DNA from 4 places in the Oerskovia sp. NPDC060338 genome. Region 1 is predicted to be linked to each of the others. Evidence: riboswitches for the same ligand, from Rfam matches in the RefSeq annotation. Region 1 holds a riboswitch; each other region holds the start of a gene.

Region 1 (4,204 bases):
GCAGCCCCCAGATCCCGGTCTCGCCCGCACCACCGCCCGCACCGCCGCCCGCACCACCGCCCGCACCACCGCCCGCACCACCGCCCGCGCCTGCGGTGCCCGGGCGGGCTCGGTCAGCTGTCGGGCGCACCCTCGCGACGCGGCGCATCGCGACGGTCGTGAGCGCGGTCCCGGACGCCACGAGGGCGTCCTCGAGCGTCAGCAGGTTCGCCGCGCCGCCCGTGCCCATGACCAGGCGGGAGCCGAGGGGGACGCCCGCGACGACGAGAGGGTCCGCTGCCGGGGAACCGGCGTGCGCCGGACCGGGCGCGCCGGTCGTGCCGCGCGCCGCCTCAACCACCCTGCACCGCCGTGACGACCTCGACGCGGTCGCCGTCGCGCAGGGTCGTGGACGGCCACGTGCTGCGGGGGAGCACGGCGTCGTCGATCGCGACCGCGACGCCCCGGGGGACGTCTCCGCTGTCCCCGACGAGCTCGGGCAGCAGCGCGGCCACGAGGGCTGCGACGGTCGTCGGGGCGGTGAGCGGGTGGTGCTCGCCGTTGACGAGGGCGCTCCCGGTCGCGGGCGGGTTCGTGGGCCGCGCACCGGTGGCCGCGGGGAGAGTCGGGTGGGTCATGCGGTCCTCCAGGAGGTGGGTCGCCGAGGTAGAGGTCTGCCGTCGAGGGAGAGGGGCCCGCCCCGCTACCTCGACGCGAGCCTCTGTCTCGCGGGGGTAGGGGTGGGCGAGAAGCGCAGCGGGTCGATCGCCGCGACCGCGGACGGCACCGGCTCCCCGGTCAGGACCGCGTCGATCGCGGCCGCCGTGACGGGAGCGAGCAGCACGCCGTTGCGGTAGTGGCCGGTCGCGAGGACCAGGCCGGGAACGGTGGTGGGCCCCAGGAACGGCATGTTGTCCGGGGTGCCCGGTCGCACGCGCGGCGTGACCTCGACGAGAGCCAGCTCGTCCAGCCCGGGAAGCAGGGCGCGCGCGTCGCGCAGGAGCGCGAAGACGCCGCCCGCGGTCGCACGCCGGTCGTCGGGGTGCTCCTCGCTCGTCGCGCCGACCACGACCTCGCGGTGCCCGTCGGGTCCAGGCGTACGCGGTACGACGTACACCGGACGCCCTTGCACGATCCCGCGCACCACGTGGTCGAGCGTGAACCACGCGGGGGCGTCGAGCCGCAGCGTCTGCCCCTTCACCGGACGGGTCGGGGCGCACACCTCGGGGACGTCCCCGAGCAGGTCGCCCGAGTCCGCGCCCGCCGCGAGGACCACGGTTCCCGCGCGGTGCTCGACCCCCGCGTCGTCGAGGGCTCCGGTCACGGGAGTGCCGAGGCCCGTCGAGCGGAGCAGCCGCACCGCCCGGCGGTGCACGACGGCGGCACGCGGGTCCCGCGCGAGGGCTGCGGTCAGGGCGCGGTGCACCGCGCGCGGGTCGACCTGGTGGTCGCCGGGCGCCCAGAACGCCCCGGCGACGCGCGGACCGACGAGCGGCTCCCGCTCGCGCGCCGCGGCGACCGAGATCTCGGTCGAGTCGAGCCCCCATGCCTCCTGCAGCGCGCGCACGCGGCGCCCGAGCGCGAGGTCGTCGCCGTCGTAGGCCAGCGTGAGGGTCCCGGTCGTCCGCAGGCCCACGCTCAGCCCCGAGTCCGCCTCGAGCTCGGCCGCGAACACCGGCCAGCGCGCCGCGGAGTCGGAGCCCAGGCGCAGCGCGGCCTCCTCGCCGAAGTCGGCCTCGGTCACGGGCGCCAGCATCCCGGCCGCGGCGTGGGTAGCGCCGTCTCCGGGGGAAGGGTCCAGGACGGTGACGCGCAGGCCCGCGCGAGAGGCCCGCCAGGCCGCGGTGAGCCCCACGATGCCGCCGCCCACGACGAGGACGTCCGTGGCGCCGTCGGGCCTCTCGTCCGTGGTCCTCCGGTGGGCGGGCGCGGCTCGCCCCACCGCGCCCGACGGCGGCACGCCCCGCGGGCTCTCGCCGCGCCCCGGTGGGCGCGCGGGCAGTGCAGGGTGGTCGGTGGACAGGGCTGCGCACATGCGCTCGCTCCCTTCGCTGGCATGACCCAGATCAGGTTCGACGGTCGGCTCTCGCCCTCTCAGCCCCGTGCGGGGCTCCCGTGCTTCGCGGCCACCCTACAACGCACGCGTCCGGTCGCCGACCGTGTATCAACCGGGGCGTTGCCGACCTCTCTCGGTGTATCCGCTGGGACATCCGACTCCCGTGCGTGCGACCTCCCTCCAGGGACGGCCTCCCCGAGCGGTCGAGCATCGACCGCCCCGCCGCGGACCCGAGCGGCCCGCCCACCTTCCCCGCTTCAGGTGGAGCTCCTCATGCGCAAGACATTCCTCGTGATCAGCGTCCTCGTGGTCGTCGCCGTGGTCATGCAGTTCTACTTCGCCGCCGTCGGCGTGTTCAGCGACCCCGACGACGAGCTCTTCGCGATCCACGGGACGAGCGGCCGCATCGTGCTGCCCCTGCTGATGATCCTGTCGATCGTGTTCGCCGCCCTCGCCAAGGCCGGGAGACGCACCGTGTGGCTGGCCGTGCTCGGGTTCGGCCTCCTGCTGTTCCAGACGATCCTGTTCATCCTCACCGGAGTCCTCACGGGGTCGGAGCCGCCCCCCGGTGAGATCACCACGGCGGGCACCGTCATGCTCGGCTTCCACGCCCTCAACGGGCTCGCGATCCTCGGCGTCACGGGGACCGTCGCGTCCAGGGCTCGGGCGCTCGTGATGGAAGGGCGCGTGCCCAGCCCGGCGTCGACCACCGCCCCCGGGAACGTCTGACGGTGACCGTCCCCGCCCTCCAGCTCGTCTACCTGGTCCTCGCCCTCGCGGGCGGGGCCGGGTGGGTGCTCGCCGCGCTCCGGCCGCGGCGCGGCCCGTGGGTCGCGCTCGCGACCGTGGCGCTCGTGCTGCGTGTCGGGGTCGTGGTCCTGCTGGGCGGGCACGGGTGGTGGTTCGTCCAGGAGAAGGTGCTCGTCGGGCTCCCGCTCGCCGTCGGCGGGGCGGTGCTCGCGCTCGTCGTGCTCGTCGTCGGCAGGGGCCGTCCAGCGATGCCGGCGCGCCAGGCCTGCCTCCTCGGGGCGGCGTACGCCACCGCCGGGGAGCTGGTCCTCGTGCTGGTGGTCGGCTACCCCGTCGGGCCCCTCAGCGGGGGCGTCGTCGTGCTCCTCGTCGCGGCCGCGACCCTCGTGACGTGGCTCGTGCTCGCCGGGCGTGACGCGGGCGTCGTGCGGGGCGTGAGCCTCGCCGCGGCGTTCGTGCTGCTCCTGCCGCTCGGGCTCGCCTGGTGGGCGAGCCGGGCAGAGGTGCATCTCGAGGTGGTCGGTCCCGGTGCCGTCGGGGCCGCGGGCGCCGCAGCCCCGGGCACGGGAGCGCACACCGGGAGCGGACACGCCGCGGACGAGCCCGCGACCGACGAGCTCTCGGCTGCGGGCGGCGGCGCCCCGACCGTGGACGTGACCGAGCTCCGGACCCCCGCGGACGTTCCCGGGCAGCGGGTGCCGGTGACCCTCACGGCCCGCGAGTCGGACCTGACCCTCCCGTCGGGAGAGGTGGTGCAGGCCTGGAGCTTCGGCTCCCTGCCGGGGCCCGAGATCCGGGCCCAGGTCGGGCAGGTCGTCGAGGTCGAGCTCCACAACGAGGACGTCCGGGCGGGCGTCAGCGTGCACTGGCACGGCTACGACGTGCCCAACGGCGAGGACGGGGTCGCGGGCGTGACGCAGGACGCCGTCCTGCCCGGGCGGTCCTTCACCTACCGGTTCGTCGCGGACCAGCCCGGGACGTACTGGTACCACACGCACCAGAGCTCGTCCGACGGGGTGCGCCGGGGGCTCTTCGGCACGCTCGTCGTGCTCCCGGCCTCGGGCCCGGTCGCCGACCTCGACCTGGTGCTCCCGGTCCACACCCTCAGCGGCACGACGACGCTCGCGGGCAGCGACGAGGTCGAGCAGCTCGCGGCCACGCCCGGGCAACGGGTACGGCTGCGGCTCCTCGACGCCGACCAGGTGCCGCACCGGATCGGGGTGGACGGGGCCGGCTTCCGTGTGGTCGCCGTCGACGGCACGGACGTTCCCGGCGCCGAGGAGGTGAGCGGCCTCGCGCTGCGCGTCCCGGCGGGAGGCCGCTACGACGTCGAGCTCACCATGCCCTCCCACCCCGTGCGCCTGGCGGTCGACGGCGAGGAGGACATCGGCCTGGAGCTCGTGCCCGACGCCGGGGCGG
Region 2 (4,204 bases), on a different contig from region 1:
CGCCGTCCGGCGCCGCCCGGCGCCGACGCCGGGCCGAGGCCGTCCGCCACGCCCGTGCGGGGGGCGAGGGGCGTCGCGCGACCGCGCTGCCCCAGGTCATGGTGGTCACGCTCGGCCTCGTGGGCGGCCTGCTCGCGGTCCCGGCCGTCCAGGAGGTCGGCGGCCAGGGACCGGGGCTCGAGCCGATCGGCGCGCGCTGGGACGCCGCGCTCGGCCGCGACGTCGACCGCGCGAGCCGGAGCGACGCCTCGCGCGGGCCGGTCCTCGCCGAGGGCGGTACGGCACGGCAGCCGACCTCGCCGCAGACCGCGCCGGACGCACAGGTGACCACCCCGGTCCCCGACGCGCCCGCGGCGGCGTCCCCGGAGCCGACTCCAGAGCCCGCGCCCGAGGCGACCGCCCCCGCAGGCCCGCCGCAGCTCGGCGCGACCGGACCCGAGGTCCAGGCGATCCAGGAGCGGCTTCAGGTGCACGGGGCCACGGTCCTGGCCGACGGCGAGTTCGGTGCGGGGACCGACCGCGCCCTGCGCACGTTCCAGGCGGCGCAGGGCCTCGAGCCCGACGGCGTGGCGGGCGCCGTGACCCAGGCCGCGCTGCTCGCGGACCCCGCCCCCTCGACGGGCGGAACCGGTTCGACCGGGGGAGCCCCGTCGTCGGGCACGGGAGACATGGCCGCCGTGCTGGACCTCGTCAACACGCACCGTGCGGCCGCGAGCTGCCCGGCCCTGCGCGCCGACGACCAGCTCGCCCGCGCCGCGACCCTGCACGCGCAGGACATGGTCGACCAGGGGTACTTCAGCCACACGAGCCTCGACGGGCGGACCTTCGGCGACCGCGTGACCGCCCAGGGGTACGCACAGCCCGGCGGCGAGAACATCGCGGCCGGTCAGCAGACCGCCCAGGCCGTGGTCGACGCGTGGATGGCGTCCGAGGGGCACCGCGCGAACATCCTCAACTGCGACTTCACGGCGATGGGACTGGGGCGCGCGGGAAACACCTGGGTGCAGGTCTTCGGGTACTGAGGACGCCCGGAAGGGTCCGAGGTGTCCGCTTGCCGGGCGAGCCGGTGCACGCCGCGACATACTCAGGTGTGAACCCGTCCCCCGAAGCAACGCCCGAGCCCGCCGCCCAGCAACGTCTCGACCACGCCCCGCTCCGCTCGGCGGTCATCGTCAACCCGAACCGGGTCGATGGGCTCGACGAGCTCCGTCGGACCATCGAGTCCCAGCTCGCCGACGCGGGCTGGCCCGCCCCCGCCTGGCTCGAGACGACCGCCGAGGATCCCGGCACCGGCCAGGCCCGGCAGGCCGTCGACGACGGCGCCGAGGTCGTGTTCGTCAGCGGCGGTGACGGCACCGTGCGAGCCTGCATCGAGGGGCTCGTCGGGACCGACGCGGCGCTCGCGGTCCTGCCCGGCGGCACGGGCAACCTCCTCGCGACCAACCTCGGCATCCCGCCGAGCCCGGAGGACGGCATCCGCCTCGCGCTCGACCGCGGGCGCCGCGCCGTGGACGTCGGCGAGGTCGACGGTCAGGCGTTCGCCGTCATGGCGGGCATGGGGCTCGACGCCGCGATGATGGAGGACGCACCGACAGCGCTCAAGGCCAAGGCGGGTGCTCTCGCCTACGTCGTCTCGGCGTTCAAGCACCTCGCCGACGACGAGATGAAGGTCGAGGTGCGCGTGGACGACCGGCCGGTGCTGCGCCGTCGGGCGCGCAGCGTGCTCGTGGGGAACGTCGGCAAGCTCCAGGCGGGCGTCAACCTGCTGCCCGACGCCGTGCCCGACAACGGGCAGATGGACGTCGCGATCCTCGCGCCCCGCAACCTGGGCCACTGGGTCCAGCTCCTCGTCGGGGTGCTGCGTGGACGCAGGCGCGTCCCCAACATGGAGGTGCTGCGCGGGTCACGGATCTCGGTGATCTCCGACCGGCCGCAGCCACGCCAGCTCGACGGCGACGTGATCGAGCCGTCGAGGAAGCTCGAGGTCAGCGTGCGCGCCGGGGCGCTGTGGGTGTGCGTGTACCAGCCCGACACGTCCGACGACATCGCGGAGGGCGCGCCCACGGGCGGGTGATCCAGGCCAGTCGCTGAGTGCGGAGCTCTTGTGCGACACGCCCGGCGTTTCTCGCAAGAACTCCGCACTCACGGGGAGAGGGGCGGTCGTGGGACGCGCGCGCCGGCGCCCAGCGCCGTGCGCTACGGTGGCCGCGCACCACCCAGCACACCGCACCACCGCACCACCAGCACGACCCACAACTCCACACACCCACGGGAGCTCGCAGCAGCGAGCTGAGAGGGCGGCTCAGCGCCGCCGACCGTTCGAACCTGTTCGGATCATGCCGACGTAGGGAGAGAGCAATGAGCTCTGAGACCGCTGTGCCCGCGCACACCATCACGACCGGACCCATCGCGGGGTCCGCCAAGGTCCACCACCCCGTCCCGGGCGCCGCGCACCTGCGCGTCCCCGAGCGCCGCGTGCACCTGAGCAACGGCGAGCACCTGGACCTGTACGACACCTCGGGCCCGTACACCGCGTCGGACGACCCCGCGGCGTTCGACCTCGCGGGGGGCCTGCCCGCCCTGCGTGCGTCCTGGCTCCGGCCCAACGCCGCCACCACCGAGCGCGGCACGGGTGGCGCCCGGACGCAGCTCGCCTGGGCGCGGGCCGGGGTCGTGACCGACGAGATGCGCTTCGTCGCGGCCCGCGAGGGCGTCGACGTCGAGCTCGTGCGCGACGAGGTCGCGCGGGGCAGGGCCGTGATCCCGGCCAACCGCCGCCACCCCGAGATCGAGCCCATGATCATCGGCAAGGCGTTCGGCGTGAAGATCAACGCGAACATCGGCAACTCGGCCGTGACGTCCTCGATCGAGGAGGAGGTCGAGAAGATGGTGTGGGCCGCCCGCTGGGGCGCGGACACCCTCATGGATCTCTCGACGGGCAAGGACATCCACGAGACCCGCGAGTGGGTGCTGCGCAACTCCCCGATCCCCGTGGGGACCGTGCCGCTCTACCAGGCGCTCGAGAAGGTCAAGGGCGATCCCTCACAGCTCACGTGGGAGATCTACCGCGACACCGTGATCGAGCAGGCCGAGCAGGGCGTCGACTACATGACCGTGCACGCGGGCGTCCTCCTGCGCTACGTCCCGCTGACCGCTCGCCGCGTCACGGGCATCGTGTCCCGCGGCGGCTCGATCATGGCTGCCTGGTGCCTCGCGCACCACCAGGAGTCGTTCCTGTACACGCACTTCGCGGAGCTGTGCGAGATCCTGCGCGACTACGACGTGACGTTCTCGCTGGGCGACGGCCTGCGCCCGGGCTCGATCGCGGACGCCAACGACGCGGCCCAGTTCGCCGAGCTGCGCACGCTGGGCGAGCTGACCAAGGTCGCGAAGTCCTACGGCGTGCAGGTCATGATCGAGGGCCCGGGGCACGTCCCCATGCACAAGATCGTCGAGAACGTGCGCCTCGAGGAGGAGCTGTGCGAGGAGGCGCCGTTCTACACGCTCGGCCCGCTCGCGACCGACATCGCGCCCGCGTACGACCACATCACGTCCGCGATCGGGGCCGCGATCATCGCGCAGGCCGGGACCGCGATGCTCTGCTACGTCACGCCCAAGGAGCACCTGGGGCTGCCCGACCGCGACGACGTCAAGACGGGGGTCATCACGTACAGGATCGCGGCGCACTCGGCCGACCTCGCAAAGGGCCACCCGCGCGCGCAGCTCCGGGACGACGCGCTGTCCCGTGCCCGGTTCGAGTTCCGCTGGCACGACCAGTTCGCGCTCTCGCTCGACCCGGACACGGCCCGCGCGTTCCACGACGAGACCCTGCCGGCCGAGCCCGCCAAGACCGCGCACTTCTGCTCGATGTGCGGGCCCAAGTTCTGCTCGATGCGGATCTCGGCGGACGTGCGCGAGTACGCCGAGGAGAACGGGCTGACGTCGGTCGAGGCGATCGAGGCCGGCATGGCGGAGAAGTCGAGCGAGTTCGCGGACGCGGGCGGCCGGGTGTACCTCCCCGTGACTCCCGCCCAGCCCGTGGCGCCGAGCGAGCCCGTGGCGCCGAGGTAGAACGTCCTGCGCGAGATAGGACGCAGCGCGCACTACCTCGCGCAGGACGTCCTACCTGGGCCGGGTCACCGTGCCGACGGCGCCGCGATCCCGTGCTCGTACGCCCACACCACGAGCTGGACACGGTCGCGCA
Region 3 (4,204 bases), on a different contig from region 1:
AGCCCGCCAGGACGCCCGGCGCGCTGCCGCCCTTGAACGCGACGTAGGGCCAGGCCGTCGTGTCGACCTCGATGCCGGGGTTGACCGAGAGCACCTCACGGACCACGGGGTCCTGCTCGCCGCGGTCGTGCAACCAGACGTGCGCGGCGCACAGGTCCGACGACGTCGCGAACCAGTCGACGTCGTCCTGCCACACGGGCGTGGTCACTCCCGCGGGGTCGACGTCGAGGGGCCCGCCGGGCAGCGCGTCGAGCATCGCGCGCCGTTCCGCGGTGCCGGCCGCGGCCCACCCGGTGGCCTGCGACGGCGAGCCCCACGCGATCGCGAACGCGTCGCGGGTCGTCAGGAACGGGGTGTTCAGGGACGGGTCGGCGTGCCCCAGCTCGGCCTGCGCGCGTTCGACGGCGTCACGCCCCACGGCCTGGACCAGCAGGTCGGTCGCGGTGTTGTCGCTGATCGAGATCATGAGCCCGGCCGCCTCGCGCACCGTGACCACGGTGCCCGTGGGCGCGTCCTGGAGCTGGCCAGAGGGCAGCGACCGCACGTCGTCGGTCACGGTCAGCTCGTCGTCCCAGGTCAGCGTCCCGGCCTCGACGGCCTGCGACACCGCGCCCAGCACGTAGAGCTTGAAGATCGAGCCGAGCGGCAGCACCTCGTCCGGTTCCGTGCCGCCGGGGGCCTCCTCGACCGCCTGGCACGTCCCGTTGTCCAGGACCTGGGCCACGAGCAGCGAGCTCTGCGCGTCCACGGCGTCGAGGCGTTCGCCCAGCTCGTCCCAGCTCGCCGCGGGCTCGCGGTGCGGGTCGTCGCCCGGGCCGAAGAACAGGGTCTCGATGCGGCTGTCCGCATCGACCCCGATCTGCATCGTGAAGTACTGACCGCTCGCCCCGACGATCGTCAGCGCGGACTGCTTCTCGTCCGCGTCGACCACGTCGACCGAGACCGGCACCCACTCCCGGTCCGCGCGGAGCTGGTCAAGGACGGGCACGAGCTGCGCGGCGGGAACCTGGTCCAGGAACGACCGGGCGAACCGCCGGTCCAGCGTCGCGGCGTCGGGCGAAGCGTCCGCGTTGAGCACCTCGAGCACCCAGCCGGCCGCCTTGCCCACCGTGCCGCCGGGCAGCGCGACCGCGGTCGGGGCCGCGCTCGGCGTGGGCGGCACCTCGGAGCCGTTCCCGGACGACGAGCACCCGGTCAGTGCGAGCCCCACGACGAGGAGGCCTCCGACGAGGGGTGAGCGACGGCGTCGGGCAGCAGAGAGGGAGGGCATCGAGACACCCTACGGAACGACCCTCGCGCGGCGGGTGCGGACCCGCCGGTGCCGCCCGACCCCGGTCTCAGGACGCGCGGGCCGCGAGCCGCGTCACGACGCGCTTGGCCTCGCGCCCCGCGAAACGGCGGGCGAACACGCTCGCGGCCGCAGCGGCCGCGGCGAACGTGACAGCGCTGATGATGCCGACCTCGGGGTCGTCCAGGTCCTTGGGGGCGTCGTGCCCCGTCGCCTTGGCCCACGCGAAGCTCACGACCTTCTGCGCGACCCAGCCCGCGGCCAGCGTCAGGGCGACGGTCGCGACCTTCTCGGTGAGGGTCTGCTCGTTCTCGGCCATGTGGACCTCCTGGTGAGGGTGCGGCGGGCGGGGCGCGCCGCGCGTCGTGCACGTGCCCGACGGCGGAGCTCAGGTCCCACCGTAGCCGTCGCCCCGGGCGGGGCGCGCCTCGGGCGAGACCACACGCCGGACCCCTGCCCGCGCCGTCGGGCCGCGGTGTAAAGTCGCAGGTGAACGACAGGGGAGCGCCGACCGCCCGGAGACAACGGGCAACAGGCGCTGAGAGTGCGGACCACCGCAGACCCTCGAACCTGATCCGGTTAGCACCGGTGGAGGAAGTCGGGCTTCTCCAGCCTCGCTCACGGACCTTCCGTGCGCGAGGTCCCCCTCCTGTGACGTCCAAGGAGGACACGTGAACACCATCAGTACCCGCCGCGGCCCCGCTCACAAGATCGGCCTCGGTCTCGTCGGCGGGCTCAGCGCGCTGGCTCTCACGGCCTGTGCCGGGTCGACCGACACAGGCGCGGGCGACACCTCGAGCGCGGAGGCGAGCACCGTCACGCTCGTCACGCACGACTCCTTCAACGTGAGCGAGGACGTCCTCGCCGCGTTCGAGAAGGAGTCCGGGCTGACCGTCAAGCAGGTCGCTCCCGGCGACGGCGGAGCGCTCGTCAACCAGCTGATCCTGACCAAGGACGCGCCGCTCGGCGACGTCGTGTTCGGCATCGACAACTCGTTCGCGACCCGCGCGATCGACGAGGGCGTGCTCGAGCCCTACACGCCCGCGGGCCTCGCCGACTCGGCGGCCCAGTACGCCGTCGGGGACGGCGAGCTCACCCCCGTGGACCTCGGCGACGTCTGCGTCAACGTCGACCACGCCTGGTTCACGGCAGCGGGCATCCCCGAGCCCGTGACCCTCGACGACCTGACCGAGCCCGAGTACAAGGACCTGCTCGTCGTGACCAACCCCGCGACGTCGTCGCCCGGGCTGTCGTTCCTGCTCGCGACCGTCGGCGCCTACGGCGAGGACGGCTGGGAGGGCTACTGGAGCAAGCTCGAGGACAACGGCGTCAAGGTCGCTGACGGATGGTCCGACGCCTACTACGTCGACTTCTCCGGCTCCGAGGGCAAGGGCCCGCGCCCCCTCGTGCTGTCCTACTCGACGTCGCCCGCGTTCACGGTCACCGAGGACGGCACCGAGACCACGACGGGTGCGCTGCTCGACACCTGCTTCCGCCAGGTCGAGTACACGGGCGTGCTGGCCGGGGCCAAGAACCCCGAGGGCGCCAAGAAGCTCGTCGACTTCCTCGTGAGCGACGCGTTCCAGGCCGACATCGCCGACAACATGTACATGTACCCGGCGGACGCGGACACCGAGCTGCCCGAGGGCTGGGCCGAGTTCGCGCCCCTGTCCCCGTCGCCCTTCGAGGTCGCGCCGGCCGACATCACCGCCCACCGCGACGAGTGGATCAAGGCGTGGACGTCGACGGTGATCGGCTGAGCACGTTGCCCGTGAGCCGCGGCGTGCCCGCGGCGGTGCAGCGCGGCGGGCGGGTCCTCCTGTGGGGGCTCGCCGCCGGGCTGCCGCTGCTGTTCCTCGGGGTGTTCTTCGCGTGGCCCGTCGTGACGCTGATCGCGCGCGGGTTCGTCAGCAACGGCTCCCTCGACCTCTCCGGCTTCGCCGAGGTGTTCTCCGAGCCGCGGACCTGGCGGATCATCGGGCTGACGCTGTGGCAGGGCGTGCTCGGGACCGTGATCTCGGTGCTGCTCGGCGTGCCCGGCGCGTACGTGCTGTACCGGTGCCGGTTCCGGGGGCGCACGTTCCTGCGCGCGTTCGTGACCGTGCCGTTCGTGCTGCCGACCGTCGTGGTCGGGGTGGCCTTCCGCTCCCTGCTGGTCGAGGGCGGGCTGCTCGGGTTCCTGCGGCTCGAGGGGACGTTCGGGGCGATCGTCCTGGCCCTCGTGTTCTTCAACTACTCGGTCGTGGTGCGGACCGTCGGCGGGCTCTGGGAGCACCTCGACCCGCGCGCCGAGGAAGCGGCTCGCGCCCTGGGCGCCTCGCCCTGGCGTGCGTTCCGGTCCGTGACGCTGCCGTCGCTGGCCCCGGCCATCGCGTCGGCCGCGTCGATCGTGTTCCTGTTCTGCGCCACGGCGTTCGGGGTCGTGCTCGTCCTGGGCGGGGTCCAGTACGGGACCATCGAGACCGAGATCTGGATCCAGACCACGCAGTTCCTCGACCTGCGCGCGGCCGCGGTGCTCTCGGTCGTGCAGCTCGTCGTGGTCGTGGTCGCGCTGAGCGTCGCCAACCGGACCCGCACCCGCCGCGAGCGCGCGCTCCACCTGTCCGCGGCGACGTCCGCCGCCCGGCCGCTGCGCCTGCGGGCCGACGCGGCCCCGCTCGCGGTGACCGCCGTCGTCGTGCTGGGCCTGATCGCCCTGCCGCTCGTCAACCTCCTCGTGCGCTCGTTCCAGACCCCCGACGGCTGGAGCCTCGCGAACTACGCGAACCTCGGCACGACCGGCGGCCGCAACGCCCTGAGCGTGACCGTGTGGGAGGCCACGGCCAACTCGCTCCGGACCGCCGCGATCGCGACCCTGCTCGCGGTCGTGATCGGCGGGCTCGTCGCGCTCGTCGTCTCGCGGCGTCCGCGGTCGCG
Region 4 (4,204 bases), on a different contig from region 1:
CGTCATCACGACCGTCTCGACCGAGGCCAAGGCCGAGCTGTCGCGCGCGGCCGGGGCGGCCGACGTCCTGAACTACGCCGAGCTCGACGACCTCACGACCGAGCTGCCCGCGATCGTGCGCGACCTCACGGGCGGCCGGGGTGTCGCGGTCGCCTACGACTCGGTCGGCAAGGACACGTTCGAGGCGTCGCTCGCGTCGCTGCGCCGCCGCGGCATGCTCGTGCTGTTCGGCGGGTCCTCGGGCCAGGTACCTCCGTTCGACCTGCAGCGCCTCAACAAGGGCGGGTCGCTGTTCGCGACCCGCCCCAAGCTCGACGACTACACCGCGACGCGCGCCGAGCTCATCGAGCGCGCCGACGAGATCTTCGCGCTCGTCGCCTCGGGGGACCTGGACGTGCGCGTGGGCGCGACGTTCCCGCTCGCCCGCGCGGCCGACGCGCACCGCGCGCTCGAGGGCCGCGCGACGACGGGCAAGGTCCTGCTCGTCCCGAGCGCCGCCTCGTGAGCTGGGACTGGGTGCCGCCGCGCCCCGGCGAGGACGAACCCACCCGGCGGACGGACCGCCGCCTGCGCCTGGCGCTGACCGTCCTCATGGTCGTCTTCACGGGCGTGCTCGCGGTCTACTACCTGACGGTCGGGCTCGACCAGATGCGCACGCAGTGCGTCACGGAGCGCCCCGAGGGCGTGTCGTCGAACGAGGTCAGCACGTCGTGGCGCTGGTGGCCGCCCGGGTACGACTGCTCGTACCCGGACGGCGGGACGACGAGCGCGTGAGGACGGCCGCTCGCGCCGAGAAGTGAGCAGATGCCCCCGTTCCCCCCGGATCAGGGGCATCTGCTCACTTCTCGGCGCCCCCGACCGGCGCCTCGGGCCAGGTCGGCCGCTCGATCCCCTGCTCGAAGAACAGGTACTCGTGCATCGAGGACAGCTCGAACGCGCGCAGCATGCGTTCGCGCTCGGCGGGCGAGGCCCAGCGCGCGGCCTCGTCGGCGAAAGAGCACGCGGTGCGCGTCGCCTCCTGGAAGGCCGGGTCGCCGTAGAGCGAGATCCACCGCGCGTACGGATGCCCGTCGAGGTCCCCCGCCCGGCGCACCAGGACGTCGCCGATGTACGAGTACAGCCAGTAGCACGGCAGCAGCGCCGCGACGGTCTCCGCGTACGACCCGTTCGACGCCGCGTGCAGGTGGTTGGTGTAGGCGGCGGTCACGGGAGAGGGGTCGACGCTCTCGACCGCCCCCCGGTCCATCCCGGCGTGCTCGCCCAACCAGTCACGGTGCAGCGCCTGCTCGACCTCGAGCGACTCGACGGCCGCGCCCGCGAAGAACTGCCGGGCCTCGGGCGTCGGCGCGAGCTGGCTCGCCCGCGACAGCACGCGCGAGTACTCGGCGAGGTACGCGGCGTCCTGCGCGAGGTAGAACCCGAAGTCCTCGACGGCGAGGCTCCCGTCCGCGAGCGCCCGCACGAACCCCATGCTCTCGACGGCCTCGCGCCAGCCCGCGATCCGCTCCCAGGCCTCCTCGGAGAACGCCCGCAGGCCCAGCGTGGGCAGGTGCGCCAGGTGGTCGACGGGTCCGCGGCCCGTGCCCACCGTCAACGCTCCCCCGGCCCGCAGCGCGCCGGTCAACCAGGTCTTCGCATCGCGCACGGCGCCCGCCCAGTCGTCGCGCCGGGGTCGGAGCGCCGCAACCGCAGCCGACAGCGAGCACCCCGTCCCGTGGGTGTGCACGGTGTCGACGCGGGGCGCGGAGAAGGTCGTGACGTCGTCGGGCCCCACGAGCGCGTCGGGCGACTCCTCCCCCGTGAGGTGACCACCCTTCAGGAGCACGACGGCGCCGCTCGCCACGTGCAGGCGCCTCGCCTGGGCGAGGGCGTCCGGCCAGGTGGTCGCGGCCGGCTCGCCCAGGAGGACGGCCAGCTCGGGGAGGTTGGGGGTCACGAGGTCGGCGAGCGCGACCAGGTCGCGCACCGCCTGCTCGGCCCCCTCGTCGAGGAGGCGGTGGCCGCTCGTGGCGACCATGACGGGATCGAGCACGACGAACGGCGGACGCACCCGGCCGAGCCACGTCGCGATGGCACGCGCATTGGCCTCGTCGGCGACCATGCCGATCTTCACGGCATCGATCACCACGTCGTCCGAGACCGCGTCGAGCTGCTCGGTCAGGAAGTCCGCGCCCGGGACGTGGACCGTGCGGACGCCGTGCGTGTTCTGCGCGACCAGGGCGGTCGTGACCGCCATGCCGTACGCGCCGTGCGCCGCGAACGCCTTGAGGTCGGCCTGGATCCCGGCGCCTCCCGTCGGGTCGGTGCCCGCGATGGACAGGACGCGGGGGCGGGAGGCCTCGGCCCCGGGCGACCCGACGCGTTCTCGTGCGGTGCTGGACGCGGGTTCGGGTCGGGGCAGGACAGGTGTGGTGGCAGCAAGCGACATTGCCGACATCCCTTCGCTAGTGCTAGCTAGATCAGGTTCGACGGGTGTGTTCTCAGCCCGGCTCGTGGGAGCGGGCACCCCGTGTCTTCGGGGGAAGGATAGCGGGCACCCGGACCGGACGGTCGGCGGAGACCACCAGGTGTCGCCCGGGGGCGGATCAGCGGGGGGCGCCTACGAGACCCCGGCCGGCACGGTCATCACGTCGATGCTCGACAGCGGGACGTACCGGTCCAGGCACGTCACGACCCGCTCGACGTCCTCGCGGACGGCGCCGGGGACGAAAGCGACCGTCGTCGGGAGCGGCGGCAGAGGGAGCGGTGTCACGGCGTACTCGACCGCAGGGTCCTCGATGCAGACGTCGATCCCGTCGGGCCACGCGTCGACCCCGACGATCCACGGCCCCTGCGGCGGGATCGCGACCGGCCCGGTCGCGCCCAGCGCGGCGGCCAGCGCCAGGGAGCCGCACGACGCCGCCACGGCTCCGGCGAGCAGGACGGTGCGGCGGGGCATGGCGGTCACCTCGGTGGTCGTCGTCGACGTCGGTGCGACCACCGTAGCGGACCCGCTCGGAGGAGACCCGGCGGTCGGCCGGCCCCCTATGCTCGCCCCATGGTTCTCAGCGTTCCCGTCCACCCGCGTCCGTCGCGCGGCTCGGCCTCGCGATGACCGACGACCTGCTCGCCCGGCTCCTCGACCCGGATCCCGCGGTCGACGAGGACGCTGTCGACGCCGCCGCCGAACGCGCCCTGGCCGGCGACCGGGAGGCCGCCGACGCCCTGCGCGACGTCGTGCTGCGCTTCGAGCGGTTCCCGATCAGCACGTTCGAGCGGACTCTCAACCGTCTCTACGCCTTCGCCGACGCGTCGCTCGAGCCGGCGATGCTGCGCGCCCTCGAGAACGGGGCGTCGGCACCCTGGTACCTCACGGCAGCCTGCGGACGCGCGGGCTTCCGGGGAGCCGTGCCCTACGCCCTCGCCCTGCTCGACTCACCAGTCACCTACGAGCGGACGGTCGGCTGCGAGGTGCTCGACGTCCTGGGGGCGCACGAGGCCGTGCCGACCCTCGTCGACGTGCTCGGCGACACGGACCACCGCGTCCGGGAGAGCGCGGCCGCTGCCCTTGCCGACCTCGGCGGGTCCGGGGCCGCGCTCGGGCTGCGCCGCGAGCTCGTCGAGCCTCGGTTCGGGCTCCTGGGCTACGTGTCGAACGCCCTGGGCGCGATCGAGCCCGACCAGACGACCTGGCTCCTCGACCAGGCCGCCAGTCCGGACACCAGAACCCGGTACTGGGCGGTCCGTGCCCTCGGGCGCACCGGGAGCGACCTGGTCCACGAGCCGCTGCTCGTCGTCGCAGCAGACCCTGCGGAGGAGACCGCGGCCATCGCGAACGGAAGCACGGTCGCGAGCGCAGCACGCAGTGCCCTGAAGACCTGGCAACGCGTGCGCCGCGTCCGTGCGGCAGACACCACGAGCACACGCCCCCTGTCCTGACCGCGGAGCCTCGCGCCCGCCCCGACGACAGGTCGGAGCAGGACCGCGACGAACGTCATGCTGGAGCGCACCACGAGGCGCTCTACGTCGTGCCGAGGCCGCCCGGCCAGGTGCAGCAGCGACTCGCGGTCAGCGCCTGCGCCGGGTGGCGGAGGCGAGCCTGCGGTTGAGCCGGGGCGCGGCACGGCGGATGCTGGGGGCGACCGTCCGGTCCAGCCACGAGGAGGTCGGCCATGCACCCGACGCAGGACGTCACGTCCCACCGCACCGCGCTCACGTCACCACG

The links. Region 1 has a riboswitch for thiamine pyrophosphate ahead of thiO (glycine oxidase ThiO). Riboswitches for the same ligand answer to the same signal wherever they lie in the genome.
Region 2: linked by a shared signal. The riboswitch ahead of thiC (phosphomethylpyrimidine synthase ThiC) and the one ahead of thiO (glycine oxidase ThiO) in region 1 are both predicted to bind thiamine pyrophosphate.
Region 3: linked by a shared signal. The riboswitch ahead of ACFWGN_RS00640 (thiamine ABC transporter substrate binding subunit) and the one ahead of thiO (glycine oxidase ThiO) in region 1 are both predicted to bind thiamine pyrophosphate.
Region 4: linked by a shared signal. The riboswitch ahead of thiD (bifunctional hydroxymethylpyrimidine kinase/phosphomethylpyrimidine kinase) and the one ahead of thiO (glycine oxidase ThiO) in region 1 are both predicted to bind thiamine pyrophosphate.

Annotation. Positions count from the first base shown of each region.
Region 1 is NZ_JBHXCQ010000004.1:6,209-10,412, reverse strand. It holds gene ACFWGN_RS05870 (thiazole synthase) at 1-229, opposite strand, end outside; gene thiS (sulfur carrier protein ThiS) at 333-617, opposite strand; gene thiO (glycine oxidase ThiO) at 683-2,014, opposite strand; TPP riboswitch at 2,021-2,098, opposite strand; gene ACFWGN_RS05855 (DUF6220 domain-containing protein) at 2,309-2,764, shown strand; gene ACFWGN_RS05850 (multicopper oxidase family protein) at 2,767-4,204, shown strand, end outside.
Region 2 is NZ_JBHXCQ010000012.1:29,729-33,932, forward strand. It holds gene ACFWGN_RS15295 (CAP domain-containing protein) at 1-1,022, shown strand, start outside; gene ACFWGN_RS15300 (diacylglycerol/lipid kinase family protein) at 1,091-2,074, shown strand; TPP riboswitch at 2,259-2,368, shown strand; gene thiC (phosphomethylpyrimidine synthase ThiC) at 2,359-4,071, shown strand; gene ACFWGN_RS15310 (response regulator transcription factor) at 4,137-4,204, opposite strand, start outside.
Region 3 is NZ_JBHXCQ010000001.1:137,082-141,285, reverse strand. It holds gene ACFWGN_RS00650 (serine hydrolase) at 1-1,270, opposite strand, end outside; gene ACFWGN_RS00645 (DUF4235 domain-containing protein) at 1,338-1,607, opposite strand; TPP riboswitch at 1,777-1,902, shown strand; gene ACFWGN_RS00640 (thiamine ABC transporter substrate binding subunit) at 1,960-3,048, shown strand; gene ACFWGN_RS00635 (ABC transporter permease) at 3,060-4,204, shown strand, end outside.
Region 4 is NZ_JBHXCQ010000006.1:15,943-20,146, forward strand. It holds gene ACFWGN_RS08810 (quinone oxidoreductase family protein) at 1-505, shown strand, start outside; gene ACFWGN_RS08815 (hypothetical protein) at 502-774, shown strand; gene thiD (bifunctional hydroxymethylpyrimidine kinase/phosphomethylpyrimidine kinase) at 839-2,428, opposite strand; TPP riboswitch at 2,420-2,520, opposite strand; gene ACFWGN_RS08825 (hypothetical protein) at 2,600-2,938, opposite strand; gene ACFWGN_RS08830 (HEAT repeat domain-containing protein) at 3,091-3,918, shown strand; gene ACFWGN_RS08835 (hypothetical protein) at 4,152-4,204, shown strand, end outside.